4 regions of the Candidatus Pantoea rara genome follow, and region 1 is predicted to be linked to each of the others. Evidence: riboswitches for the same ligand, from Rfam matches in the RefSeq annotation. Region 1 holds a riboswitch; each other region holds the start of a gene.
What was found. A riboswitch is a leader RNA that binds a small molecule or an ion and turns the genes downstream of it on or off. The one in region 1 is predicted to bind thiamine pyrophosphate.
Positions count from the first base shown of each region.

Region 2: another riboswitch for thiamine pyrophosphate. It lies ahead of tenA (thiaminase II); the one in region 1 lies ahead of thiC (phosphomethylpyrimidine synthase ThiC).
Region 3: another riboswitch for thiamine pyrophosphate. It lies ahead of ACR8BF_RS20285 (FAD-dependent oxidoreductase); the one in region 1 lies ahead of thiC (phosphomethylpyrimidine synthase ThiC).
Region 4: another riboswitch for thiamine pyrophosphate. It lies ahead of thiB (thiamine ABC transporter substrate binding subunit); the one in region 1 lies ahead of thiC (phosphomethylpyrimidine synthase ThiC).

Region 1 covers NZ_CP194942.1:3,744,666-3,748,009, reverse strand. The annotation lists gene thiC (phosphomethylpyrimidine synthase ThiC) at 1-1,484, opposite strand, end outside; TPP riboswitch at 1,572-1,672, opposite strand; gene rsd (sigma D regulator) at 1,825-2,331, opposite strand; gene nudC (NAD(+) diphosphatase) at 2,421-3,191, shown strand; gene hemE (uroporphyrinogen decarboxylase) at 3,232-3,344, shown strand, end outside.
Region 2 covers NZ_CP194943.1:133,302-136,645, forward strand. The annotation lists gene ACR8BF_RS19090 (ABC transporter permease) at 1-95, opposite strand, end outside; gene ACR8BF_RS19095 (ABC transporter ATP-binding protein) at 92-832, opposite strand; gene tenA (thiaminase II) at 829-1,530, opposite strand; TPP riboswitch at 1,600-1,702, opposite strand; gene ACR8BF_RS19105 (6-phospho-beta-glucosidase) at 1,764-3,194, opposite strand; gene ascF (PTS cellobiose/arbutin/salicin transporter subunit IIBC) at 3,242-3,344, opposite strand, start outside.
Region 3 covers NZ_CP194943.1:386,611-389,954, forward strand. The annotation lists gene ACR8BF_RS20270 (HesA/MoeB/ThiF family protein) at 1-35, opposite strand, end outside; gene ACR8BF_RS20275 (thiazole synthase) at 45-800, opposite strand; gene thiS (sulfur carrier protein ThiS) at 803-1,000, opposite strand; gene ACR8BF_RS20285 (FAD-dependent oxidoreductase) at 984-1,928, opposite strand; TPP riboswitch at 2,060-2,179, opposite strand; gene ACR8BF_RS20290 (cysteine hydrolase family protein) at 2,243-2,788, opposite strand; gene ACR8BF_RS20295 (ArsR/SmtB family transcription factor) at 3,034-3,344, opposite strand, start outside.
Region 4 covers NZ_CP194942.1:3,336,286-3,339,629, forward strand. The annotation lists gene sgrR (HTH-type transcriptional regulator SgrR) at 158-1,819, shown strand; TPP riboswitch at 1,855-1,957, shown strand; gene thiB (thiamine ABC transporter substrate binding subunit) at 2,004-2,990, shown strand; gene thiP (thiamine/thiamine pyrophosphate ABC transporter permease ThiP) at 2,966-3,344, shown strand, end outside.

The sequences.
Region 1 (3,344 bases):
CACAGCATGGCGCAGCCAAACCAGCCAATCATGGCGGCACCAATACCCGAGGTGAAATGGTCATAGCCTGGCGCGATGTCGGTGGTCAGCGGGCCAAGGGTATAGAAGGGGGCTTCATCGCACAGGGCGAGCTGTTCAGTCATGTTGCGGCGGATCATATGCATCGGCACGTGCCCCGGACCTTCAATCATCACCTGAACGTCATATTCCCAGGCGATCCGGGTCAGTTCACCCAGGGTACGCAGTTCGGCAAACTGTGCCTCGTCGTTCGCATCCTGAATCGAACCCGGACGCAGGCCATCGCCCAGCGACAGGGAGACATCGTAAGCGGCGCAGATTTCACAGATCTCGCGGAAGTGCTGATACAGGAAGCTCTCCTGATGATGCGACAGGCACCATTTCGCCATGATTGATCCACCCCGCGAGACAATTCCGGTCAGACGTTTCGCCGTCATCGGGACATAACGCAGTAGTACGCCCGCGTGGATAGTGAAATAATCGACGCCCTGTTCCGCCTGCTCAAGCAGCGTGTCCCGGAAAATTTCCCAGTTCAGCGCCTCAGCTACACCATTGACTTTTTCCAGCGCCTGATAGATCGGCACGGTACCGATGGGCACCGGGCTGTTTCGCAAAATCCATTCGCGCGTTTCATGAATATAACGGCCGGTAGAGAGATCCATCACCGTATCGGCACCCCAGCGAGTCGACCAGACCAGTTTTTCCACTTCTTCTTCAATGGAAGAGGTCACCGCTGAGTTGCCGATATTGGCATTGACCTTAACCAGAAAGTTGCGACCAATGATCATCGGCTCCGATTCAGGATGATTGATATTGGCAGGGATGATGGCGCGTCCGGCAGCGACCTCCTGCCGCACAAACTCGGGTGTGATGCGGGCGGGCAGATGCGCGCCAAAACTGTGGCCCGGATGCTGTTGCAGCAATACCTCACTGCGGATTTGCTCACGGCCCATGTTTTCCCGCAGAGCGATAAACTCCATCTCCGGGGTGATGATCCCCTGGCGGGCATAATGCAGCTGCGTGACACGGCGGCCTGCGCGGGCACGGCGCGGTGTGGGAAGGTGATCGAAGCGCAGATGATCCAGCCCCTCATCAGCCAGTCGCTGCTGGGTATAACCTGAGCTGTTCTGTTCGAGAAGCTCGCTGTCGTCGCGTTCAGCAATCCAGCGTGCGCGCAGCTTTTCCAGGCCACGGTGCACATCGATCTGTGCTGCAGGATCGCCATAGGCACCCGCCGTGTCATAGACCGGCACCGCTTCATTTTGCTCATAGAGTGGTTGTTCTTTGCTGCCACCGATGTGGGTCGGGCTTAGGGTAATTTCACGCATGGGTACGCGAATATCCTGTCGGCTGCCGGTAATCCAGATGCGACGGGACTGGGGAAAGGCACTGCCACTTTGCAGGGAATCGATAAATTCCTGCGCCTGGGCACGTTGTTCACGACGGGAAATTTTTTGATCAGACATAGCAATCTTCCTGTTCAGAGGGAACGATGCTTGTCCGGAGTTCGGAAGGAGTAACCGTATAGACAGCGTAAGCGTGCTGACATACAGAGAAAATTTACTCTTGTTCCCTTCGCAGGTTCTAACCTGATCAGGTTCCGCGGATCCCGAATTAACGGTCTCAGCCCAACTGGGCACTCCGACAAGAAGCTGTACTTATGCGTGCGTCTGATAACAGACTCGGGCATAAATACCTTATATTTCAAGGCAAAAAGCAAAAAGGTTCCTGGGAGCTCACTCCTCAGAACCTGTTCAGCATAAAAGGGCTACGGGATAATCTCAACCCCTTTGCCAGTGACGGCCATTACGCCGGACGAGCGATATGGCTGTCATTCGCCACTGGCGGGGGGGCGAGTTTGTTATCCCATGCCAGCTGGATCAGCTTATCTTCCAGCGTAAAGCGGGCTTCCAGCACTTCGCCAACTTCGGATAGCGCCTGCTGGAAAGTCATGCAGTTTTCGTCGTCAATCGCCTGCTGCAGGTGACCGTCATACAGTTGCATCAGACGCTCAGTATTGGCTTCCAGCGGGGGATAGATCTGCGCGGCAGCAATCATCGGGCTGTCGCCACTCATTTCACTGATGACGCGCTCGTAGATGCTGAAGTGACCCGCAGAAAGATAATCGACCAGACCGTGACAGAAGTTGTCCAGCGCCTGTTCATCCAGACGCGTCAGCGCCTCTTTATTGGGTTTAAGACCGACCAGGTGATAATAGGCCACCAGTAGCTGACGACGGGCTTCAAGCCACGAATCGACCAGTTCATTACTGCCACCTACGCGTTCAGCCAGGACGTCTAACTGGTTAAGCATATCTAACTCCATGTGAGTTATAGTTGTTTATCTACACACTTAACATCAGGGCTTCAGCGTGCGATTTGACGCTAAGGATGACGAAATAAATGCAATACGAAATCTCAAGCGTAGACGCTGGATGGTGGATTGTCAGCCATGAACATAAACTTTGGTTGCCACAAGGTGATTTACCCCACGGAAACGCCGAAAAATTTGGTTTGACCGGCAGTAAGGCCCGGACCATTGGTGAGTGGCAGGGCGATAAAGTCTGGCTGATTTGTGAGCCGCGTTCTGCCGATATGTTCTCAGTTCGTCAGTTAATCGATCAGGATACAGAGCTGTTTCAGCTAGTGGGCCGCGGTGTGCAGCTGGCGGAATTCTACCGTTCTCATCGCTGGTGCGGCTATTGCGGCCATGAAATGCATCACAGCAAACATGAGTTTGCCTGTCTGTGCAGTCATTGCCGTGAGCGTTACTATCCGCAGATCGCACCCTGCATCATCGTGGCTATCCGTCGCGGCGACGAAATCCTGCTGGCGAATCATGCCCGCCATCGCAACAAGGTCTACACCGTTCTGGCGGGTTTTGTGGAAGTCGGTGAGACGCTGGAGCAGGCTGTGGCCCGCGAAGTGATGGAAGAGAGCAATATTCGCGTCAAAAATGTCCGCTACGTTACCTCCCAGCCGTGGCCTTTCCCGCAATCGCTGATGACAGCGTTTATGGCAGAGTATGACAGCGGCGATCTGCAACACGACGGTAAAGAACTCCTGGATGCAGCGTGGTTCCGTTTTGATGACCTGCCTCTGTTGCCACCGCCAGGCACTGTGGCGCGCCGTCTTATTGAAGATACTGTCGCCCTGTGCCGTGCTGAAGGGTGAAAGTGCTACACTACACGCCTGTTACCGAGAGAGTGTTGAGATGAGTGAACTGAAGAACGATCGTTATTTGCGTGCCCTGTTACGTCAGCCGGTTGATGTCACGCCGGTATGGATGATGCGACAAGCCGGGCGCTATTTGCCGGAGTACAAAGC
Region 2 (3,344 bases), on a different replicon from region 1:
GCCGGAATGGTGGTCAGCGTGGCGAGCCACCACAGCGTAATCAGTCCGGTAAACAGCGTCGCGCCCCGGCGAATACCGGCGAAATGGTTTCTCATCGGACTATCCTGCACAGCTGCTTCAGTAACGCGGAGTGACTCTGGATGACATGGATGTCGTCTGGAGCCCGCGGTGGCTGGCCCTGCAGAGGCGTGCAAGCTTCTATCCCCGCCACACCTATCACCAGCAGATGATGACTGAGTCGGCAGGCTTCTGCGGCATCATGAGTAATTAACAGCACGGTATGCCCGACCAGCACTTCTGCGGCCAGCGTCTGTATCTGACTGCGTGTTAGTGCATCCAGCGCGGAAAACGGCTCATCCATCAGCACAATGGGCTGACGGGTGTAAAGAGTACGGGCCAGCGCGGCACGCTGACGCATCCCGCCGGAGAGCGTCGCGGGTCGTGCGCGGGCATATTTGCTTAGGCCCACCCGCTCCAGCAGATGCTGCGCCCAGTCATGGTCGGCTTTCTCGCCCTTCAGGCGACTGGCGAGGCAGACATTCTGTTGCACTGTGAGCCAGGGATAGAGCAGATCCTGTTGTCCCATCCAGGCGATGCGACCGGTCAGCGGCAGACCGTCGCTACCGCTAATCTGTCCGGAAGTCGGTGGCGTCAGACCGGCAATGACCCGCATCAGGCTGCTTTTACCAACGCCGCTGGCACCCAGTAAAGCGGTAAATGCACCGCCCGCAATCTCCAGATCAAGCTGGCTGAAAAGTTGCTGCTGACCCAGCGTCAGGCAGAGCTGGCGAATGGAAATACCAGGCGGCACGCCATCAACAGGCGGGTTCATGGGCTGACCCGAAAAGCGGCAGCATGGTTGAGCCCCATTTGCCAGAATGCTGCTTCCAGCCGGGTCGCAGTGTTGAAAATCTCCGCCAGCCGATCAAAACGCTGTTCACCCGCGCGCTGCTGAGCGAGAGCTTCAAACAGCAAAAGTGAGGAACCGACGCCTGCCAGGTAGGATTCATCGCCGTAATTCTCTATCCATGGGCCGTAAGGATTTCCCTCAAAGCGAGTCGAGGGATCATCCAGCAGCGTCAGACCAATTTCAGCGTAGCCAGCGACACACGGCATCAGTGCCGTCATCAGCTCCAGCGCATCCCCGGTGTGCCCTACGTCCAGCACATAGCGGGTGTAGTTGATCGTTTCCATTGCTTCGGGTTCGCTCGCCATCTCTGCCTCGGAGATACCCCATTGCTGACAGTAAGCCAGATGCAACGGCAGTTCGTTGACGATGGCGTTAAGCGACGCGGTCGCACTGCGTAACATGGCGGGCTCAGAGAGTTTGCTGATCAGCAGACCCCAGGCACGCGCGAAGTGCAGCAGGAACAGCATGTCCTGAGTGAGGTAGTGGCGGAAAGCGGCGGGTGGCAGCGTGCCCTGACCGAGTTGCTGCACAAAATCGTGCCTGACATACGCGTGCCATTGAGTGCCTGCCTGCTGGCGCAGACGACCATACAAGCCGGTCTCGAAAAGCGGATGTGACATGGGATCTCCAGTAACAGTGAGATCCGGGCATACGGTCTGGAACAGGGAATAGTGCAGGAGATGACGCAGAAAAATCTGCCGACCCGTCCCTTCGCTGGCATGACCCAGATCAGGTTCAAAGGGTTCGGCTTACGCCATCTCAGCCCATTACAGGACACCCCTCGGAGACATTCGTTATACGATAATTTGTGCCAGAGTACAACGGCACGAGCGAGCGATCTTAGGTGACATTGTCACTCAAGATCGGCCCCGTTGCTGGCAATCACTTTCTTATACCACCAGAACGATTTCTTACGGGTGCGCGCCAGTGTGCCGTTGCCCAAATCGTCGCGGTCAACGTAGACGAAACCGTAGCGCTTGCTCATTTCACCGGTCGATGCAGCAACCAGATCGATGCAGCCCCAGCTGGTGTAACCCATCACCGGCACACCATCTTGGATGGCATCGCCCATGGCGCGGATGTGTTCACGCAGATAGCTGATGCGGTAATCATCGTTAATCTCGCCATTCGCATCGATTTCATCGCGCGCGCCCAGGCCGTTCTCGACCAGGAACAGCGGCTTCTGGTAACGGTCATACATCATATTCATAGTGATGCGTAAGCCTAGCGGATCGATACCCCATCCCCATTCGCTGCGTGGCACGTGAGGATTGGTCAGGGATTTCACCACATTGGCGGCGCTGCTGTTCTGCTCATTCATCTCCGCCGAAGCGCAGCGTGAGGCGTAGTAACTGAATGAGACAAAATCGACGCTGTTTTTCAGGATGTCAGCATCACCGTCTTCAATCTCAAGCGTCACGCCTTTTTCACGGAACACGCGCGCGGCGTAGGCCGGATAGGCGCCGCGCGCCTGCACATCAATAAAGAAAAGGTTTTCGCGATCTTTCTCCAGTGCCGCCCAGACATCTTCGGGTTTACTCGACCACGGGTAGAAGTTTCCGCCTGCCAGCATGCAGCCGACCTGATTGGCCGGATTCACTTCATGCGCGATCCGCGTCACCATCGCACTGGCAACCAGTTCATGATGTGCCGCCTGATACTTCACCTGATCCCTGTTCTCACCAGGCTCAAACACCAGGCCAGCTCCGGAAAACGGGCTATGCAGCAGAATATTGATCTCGTTAAAGGTCAGCCAGTATTTCACCAGCCCGTTAAACGCCTCGAAACAACTGCGGGCATAACGGGCAAAAAAGTCGACCATTTTGCGGTTGCGCCACGAGCCATATTCCGTGACCAGATGCATCGGCACATCAAAATGGCAGAGCGTCACCAGCGGTTCGATATTGTATTTACGGCACTCTTCGAATACCGCGCGATAAAAAGCAATCCCTTCCGGATTAGGCGTCAGTTCGTCGCCGTTGGGATAGAGGCGGCTCCAGGCAATCGACGTGCGGAACACGCTGAACCCCATCTCGGCCATCAGCGCGATATCCTCCGGATAGCGGTGATAAAAATCGATGGCCTCATGGCTGGGATAGAATTCATCATCACGCAGGGTAAAACGCTTCTCCAGACCCAGCTTGACCGGCGTACGGTGCGGGCCATGCGGAATCATATCAACGGTGGTTAAGCCCTTTCCACCTTCACGAAAACCGCCTTCACTCTGGTTGGCAGCCAGTGCGCCACCCCATAAAAACCCTTGCGGGAACCTTAAATCAGACATGCAATCCTCTTTTCCGGGTCAGCATGACCCTTTCCTTAAGTGGCAGTTTAAAGGCTATTAACCGCGTTGGTGCGCTCAGTAACAGACGCAGGTTGCGGGACGGTACCGGATTCGGATTTCGTTTCAGGCTCTGTTTCAGGAATATCTTCA
Region 3 (3,344 bases), on a different replicon from region 1:
TCCGGCAACATAGTCTGTCGCTGATAACGCTCCATCGCCGCTCCTTAAAACTGTGCCAGACCAAAAATGGGCGTTGAAGCTGACGCCATGTCGCGCTGCTCCATCAATCCCGCCTGAAACGCTTCGTGACCGCCATGGATTGCGGCAGCGAAGGCCCCGGCCATCCGCACTGGATCGCGCGCTTTTGCCACCGCCGTGTTGAGTAACACCGCGTCAAAGCCCATTTCCATCGCCTGCGCCGCCTGACCGGGCGCGCCAATGCCCGCATCAATAATCAGCGGCACATCTTTAAACCACGCACGCATGGCACGTAGCCCTTCGATATTGCGCAGCCCCTGACCGGAGCCAATCGGCGCCCCCCAGGGCATCAGCACTTCACAGCCCGCTTCCAGTAGTTTCTCGCCGACAATCAGATCTTCGGTGGTGTAGGGAAAGACCTGGAAGCCGTCAGCGCAAAGGATCCGCGCGGCTTCAACCAGCGCAAAGGGGTCGGGTTGCAGCGTATCGGCATGACCGATGACCTCCAGCTTGATCCACGGCGTGTCGAACAGTTCGCGCGCCATCTGCGCCGTCGTCACCGCCTCTTTCACCGTGTGGCAGCCTGCGGTATTGGGCAGAATGCGTTTGTTAAGCTGTTGCAGCAGCGAGCGGAAAGCACCGCCTTCACTGCCTTCACGACGCAGGCTGACAGTAATGATCTCCGCGCCTGACGCGTCTATCGCCTGATGCAGAATGTCCGGGGACGGATATCCGGCGGTACCGAGCAGAAAGCGAGATTGCGGAGTGAATTGATAGAACATGGTTACCCTCCCTGCATCGGTGACAGGATTTCCAGCTGGCTACCCGCCTCAAGCGGCTGGCTGGCATAGCGGCTACGCGGCACAAATTCGCCGTTCAGCGCGGTGGCGACGGTGCGCGGGTCAATCTGCTGCTCCGCCATAAGCTCTGCCAGCGTGTCTGCATCGGTTTCAATCGTGTGCCCATTAAGTTGAACTCGCATGAGTCATCTCCTGAGTAAGTTGCAGCATGAGTTTTTCAGCCATAATCGGAGCCAGCAAAAAGCCGTGACGGTAAAGCCCGTTCAGCGAGAAACGACCCTTTTCATAGCGGACTTCAGGCAGGTTCTGTCGATAAGCGGGGCGCAGACCGGTGCCGCTCTCCACGATGCGCGCTTCGGCCAGCGCCGGATGCAGACTATAAGCGGCACTGAGCAGCTCCATCATCGCTCTGGCACTGATCGGGCTGCTATCGTGGCTTTCGACCATCGTGGCACCCAGCATGAAGTGCCCGTCTGCACGCGGCACCAGATAGCAGGGAAAGCGTGGGTGCAGCAGCCGGACAGGACGGGAGAACTGAACATCGGGGGTCTGGAGAATCAGCATTTCGCCCCTGACAGCGCGCAGCGCGGGCTGCTGATCCGCAGCGTGGATGCCACGGCAGTCAATGATTGTGCCGGTGGGTTTACCGCTGTGTAAGGGCACGCCAGCCTGCTGCAGTTTGTCGCGCAGTTGCTGCATCGCGCGGCGGGGATCAAGATGCGCCTCTGCCGCAAAAAACAGACCACGGGCAAAGCGATTTTCCAGCGCCGGCTCGATCTCTCCGGGGGCGACCCATTGATGCTGCTGCGTCATGATGGCGAAACGTGTCAGTTCGCGGCTGTCACGCGGTGGCGTAACCACCAGCGTGCCCTGCTGTTCCACACCCTCCACGCGTTGCGCCCACCAGCCCGCAGCGTGCTGGCCCCATTCGATCACCTGCGGCGGCGCGCTTTCTGCTTCGCACCAGGGCGCGAGCATGCCGCCTGCCCAGTGTGAGGCGGCACGACAGTCAGGCTGCGTAATGACTTCGACGCTTTCTCCTCGCTCCACAAGCAGTGTGGCGACACACAACCCGGCCACACCGCTGCCAAGTACCGACCAGCAGCTCATGATGCCCACCGGCGAGGATGAGAGAAAATCAGGATGAGAAGTTTCACTTTGGCCTCGTTATCAGTTAACGAAGACCCGTGATACGGAGGGAAAAGGCAGAGACGTCGCGAATGCGCCCCTGCGGCAAGTATCTGATGCGATACCCATCTTCCTACGCCAGTATCAACTGGGTCAGGTTCTAAGGGTCGCTAAGCCGCGCAATGCGCTATTAGCCTCTCAGTCTCTCTGGCGAGACTCCCCTGACGGGTTTAGTTGTAAGTTAAGCGGGCAGCTTCGTCAAGCAGCAGGCAGGGTGCAAAACCAGAAAATCGTGATTAACGGGCAGAACCAGACGACCAGTCAGCAGCGGTTGCCAGCGTCACAAAGGGTCCCGCCAGCGTCTGATTGTGATGACCAATAATACTTTCCGCAGAGAGATGTGGATTATCGACAGTGGTATGCGCATCGGAAATCAGTACAACGTTAAATCCCAGCTCCGGTGCGGCCCGACAGGTGGTATCAACACAGAACTCCGTTTTCATCCCGGCAATCACCAGTTGTTTTATGCCTCTTTGCTTAAGCTGAAGTTGCAGGCCGGTATCCCTGAAACAGCTGGGGTATTTTTTTGTGAAGACGACATCTGACTGCGGGTTAACCTGCAACGCCGGTATCAGACCAGTCAGCGGACTTTGCTCGTTGAAAGGAGAATTATCAGGCCCGATGTGTCGCGCAAAAAAGACGGGAACTTCAGACTGCCGTGCTTTGGTGATGAGCAGAGTGATATTCGACAGAATACGGTCTGCAGCAAAAGGCGCCGCTGGACCATAAAAAAGGCCCTGCTGCATGTCGATGATTAAAAGTGCATTTTCAGATGTCTTCATGACCTGGCTCCATTCAGTTTTAAGAACGGGGAACAGGTCCCCGTCCGGTTCGGCGGGGAGTGGGAATCTGTTGTGTCAGGTGCCCGTCACAGACTCGCCTACGCCGCCGCTGAGCGCGGTGGTGGTGACGGTGGTGAAAGTCAGAACTGACATAAACATTTTACGATCCTGAGTTGATGAATTCGTGAGGAGTCTCATCCGGCAGGAGGGGACCGGAATTTACATTACCCTGAACACTGTGGCTTTTAAAGCGCCTGCAGCGATTGCGTCACCGCGTCGGTGATTTCACGAATACGCGGTTCGGCGCGGCGATAATAGGTCCATTTGCCCACTTTGCTGGCTTCGACCAGGCCCGCATTGTGAAGTGCTTTCAGGCATAACGACGTGGCGGGCTGTGATAAGCCCGCCTTGTCCTGTATGAGGCTGGCGCAGACGCCATACTGATCGAAGGGATAGAGCTGGGTATAGCCCGCAAACGCTTCGTCAGGATTTTTAAGCCACTTCAGCACTGCCACTCTGGTCGGGTTAGACAGTAACTTCAGGGCATTTTCGGGGG
Region 4 (3,344 bases), 410 kb from region 1:
GTAAACGCACCCTACTCAGAAAAGCACTCCGCTGAACAGCGCAGTGAGGGTTGAACGCCATTCACTGTGAATGCCTCCCGCTCTTCCCACCGCGTAAAGTTTGCTCTTAAAATAGGGCAGGAAAAACAGAGCGCTTTTCACAGGGAGTTCCCCTTTTATGTCCTCATCACGTCTGAAGCAGCAGTTCATCCGCCTGTGGCAAAGCTGTCAGGGCCAGACGCAGGCGATCACGCTCAGCGAACTGGCTGATCTGCTGCACTGCTCGCGCCGCCATATGCGCAATCTGCTCAATCGGATGCAGGCCGCAGGCTGGCTGACCTGGCAGGCTGAAGCCGGACGCGGCAAGCGATCGCAGCTTATCTTCTGCTACACCGGCCTGGCCCTGCAGCAGCAGCGTGCCGAGGATTTGCTGGAACAGGATCGCATCGAGCAGCTGGTCCGGCTGGTAGGCGATAAAAACCAGGTGCGGCAGATGATCAGCGCGCACCTGGGGCGCAGTTTCCGGCAGGGCAAGCATATCCTGCGGGTGCTCTACTATCGTCCGCTGCTTAACCTTTTGCCCGGCTCGCCGCTGCGGCGCTCGGAAACCCACATTGCCCGACAGATTTTCAACGGTCTGACGCGGATAAATGAGGAAAACGGGGAAATCGAACCCGATATTGCGCACCACTGGCAGCAGACCTCCCCGCTTCACTGGCGCTTCTTCCTGCGTCCGGCGATTCGGTTCCATCATGGCAGAGAACTGGAGATGGAGGATGTGCTCGCCACGCTGGAGCGTCAGCGCCCGCATCCGCTCTTTTCCCATATTGCGCAGATCGACTCGCCTGCCCCCTGGACGCTGGATATCCGTTTAAGTCAGCCCGACGAGAGTTTGCCCTGGTTACTGGGCAGCGTCAGTGCAATGATCCTGCCGCGCGAATGGCCCACGCTGCACGACTTTGCCCGCCAGCCAGTTGGCACCGGTCCTTACCGGGTGATCCGCAATCAGGAGAGCCAGCTCAAGATCGAAGCGTTTGATGACTATTTTGGTTTTCGCGCCCTGATTGATGATGTCTCTATCTGGGTACTGCCCGACATCAGTGATGAGCTGGTCTATGCCGGGGTTCGTCTGCAGGGCGACAGCGCCGATGAAGTTCAGGAAGAGAGCCGTCTCGAAGAGGGCTGCTATTATCTGCTGTTCGACCAGCGTTCAGAGCAGGGCCGCAGCGAGGCAGTCCGGCGCTGGGTCAGCTACCTGTTTAACCCCATCGCCCTGCTCAATCACGCGGGTGTGGGCTATCAGCGCTACTGGTTCCCGGCGTATGGTCTGCTGCCGCGCTGGCATCATCGCCGTGACCTGACGCCAGTGGAAAAACCGCCTGGCTTAACCCATCTGACGCTGACCTGGTACAGCCAGCACGTGGAGCATGAAGGCATCTCGAATGCGCTGCGTCCCCTGCTGGCAGAGCATGGCGTCACGCTGGAGACCCGTGAGATCAGCTACGAAAGCTGGTATCAGGGCGAAGCGGAGAGTGATATCTGGCTGGGAAGCGTGAACTTTACCCTGCCGCTGAATTATTCACTGTTCGCGCAGCTTTATGAGATCCCGCTGCTGCATCATTGTCTGGCGATCGACTGGCACGGCGATGCGGCCCGCTGGCGCGAGAAAACGCTGCCGCTGGCCGAATGGAGCAAACAGCTGGTCGAAGAAGCCGGTTTGCATCCGCTGTTTCACCACTGGCTACTGCTTGAAGGACAGCGCAGCATGCGCGGCGTGCGGATGAATACGCTGGGCTGGTTCGATTTTAAATCGGCCTGGTTCGCACCACCGGTGCTGTGATGCTTTCGCGCCGGCGCTGAAATGACTAGAATGTGACGTTCTCAACGGGGTGCGGCCTGCTACAAGCAAGCCGCTGAGAGAGACCCGTCGAACCTGATTCGGTTAATACCGACGTAGGGATTTGAGAGGCCTCTGTGCTCAGATCCTTTGCGACTCATCCCCTATTCTCCTGAAGGAGCGCAAAGTGTTAAACAAAGTTCTGCCGGTGCTGCTGTTACTCTCCGCCCCCGTTCTGGCGGCTAAGCCGGTTCTCACGGTCTACACCTACGACTCCTTCTCCGCCGACTGGGGCCCTGGCCCGGCGGTTAAAAAAGCTTTTGAAGCACAGTGCAACTGCGAGCTGAAATTCGTCACGCTGGAAGATGGCGTGTCGCTGCTGAACCGCGTGCGGATGGAAGGCAAAAACAGTAAAGCCGATGTGGTGCTGGGGCTGGATAACAATCTGGTGCAGGCCGCGCAGAAAACAGGTCTGTTTGCCGAAAGTCAGGTCGACACATCGAAACTAAAGCTGCCCGATGGCTGGCACAACACCACCTTCGTGCCGTTCGATTATGGCTACTTCGCCTTTGTCTATGACAAAACCCGGCTGAAAAATCCGCCAAAAAGCCTGAAAGAGCTGGTCGACAGTCCGGAGAAGTGGCGGGTGATCTACGAAGATCCCCGCACCAGCACGCCCGGCTTAGGTCTGCTGCTCTGGATGCAGAAAGTCTATGGCGATCAGGCTCCGCAGGCGTGGCAAAAGCTGGCGCAGAAAACTGTGACGGTCACCAAAGGCTGGAGTGAAGCCTATGGTCTGTTCCTCAAGGGCGAAGGCGATCTGGTGCTGAGCTACACTACCTCTCCGGCTTACCACATCATCGAAGAGAAGAAAGAGAACTACGCCGCTGCACCCTTTGCTGAGGGTCACTATCTGCAGGTCGAAGTTGCGGCGCAGTTAGCCAGCAGCAAACAGCCGGCGCTGGCACAGCAGTTCATGAAGTTTATGGTCTCACCTGACTTCCAGCGCACCATCCCCACCGGCAACTGGATGTACCCGGTAATCCACACGCCGCTGCCAGCGGGTTTCACGGCGCTCAGCGTGCCTTCTACTGCTCTGCAGTTCTCGCCGGAAGAAGTGGCCAGCCAGCGTTCGAACTGGATTAGCCAGTGGCAACGCGCCGTCAGCCGCTGATGCCGCGCTGGCTGATTCCCGGTTCCCTCGTCACGATATTGTTGACCATCGTGGCATTCATGGCGTTCGGTGCACTCTGGAGCGCCGCGCCGGATACGGACTTACGCGGCGTGCTGCAGGATGACTACCTGCATCACGTTATCGCGTTCTCTTTCGGTCAGGCCCTGCTCTCCGCCGTGCTGTCACTGCTGCCTGCGGTGCCGCTGGCGCGGGCGCTCTATCGACGCCGTTTCCCTGGTCGTCTGCTGCTGCTGCGCCTGTGCGCCATGACGCTGGTGCTGCCGGTGCTGGTCGCGGTGTTCGGCCTGCTGACCGTCTATGGTCGTAATGGCTGGCTGGCGCAATTGTGCCAGC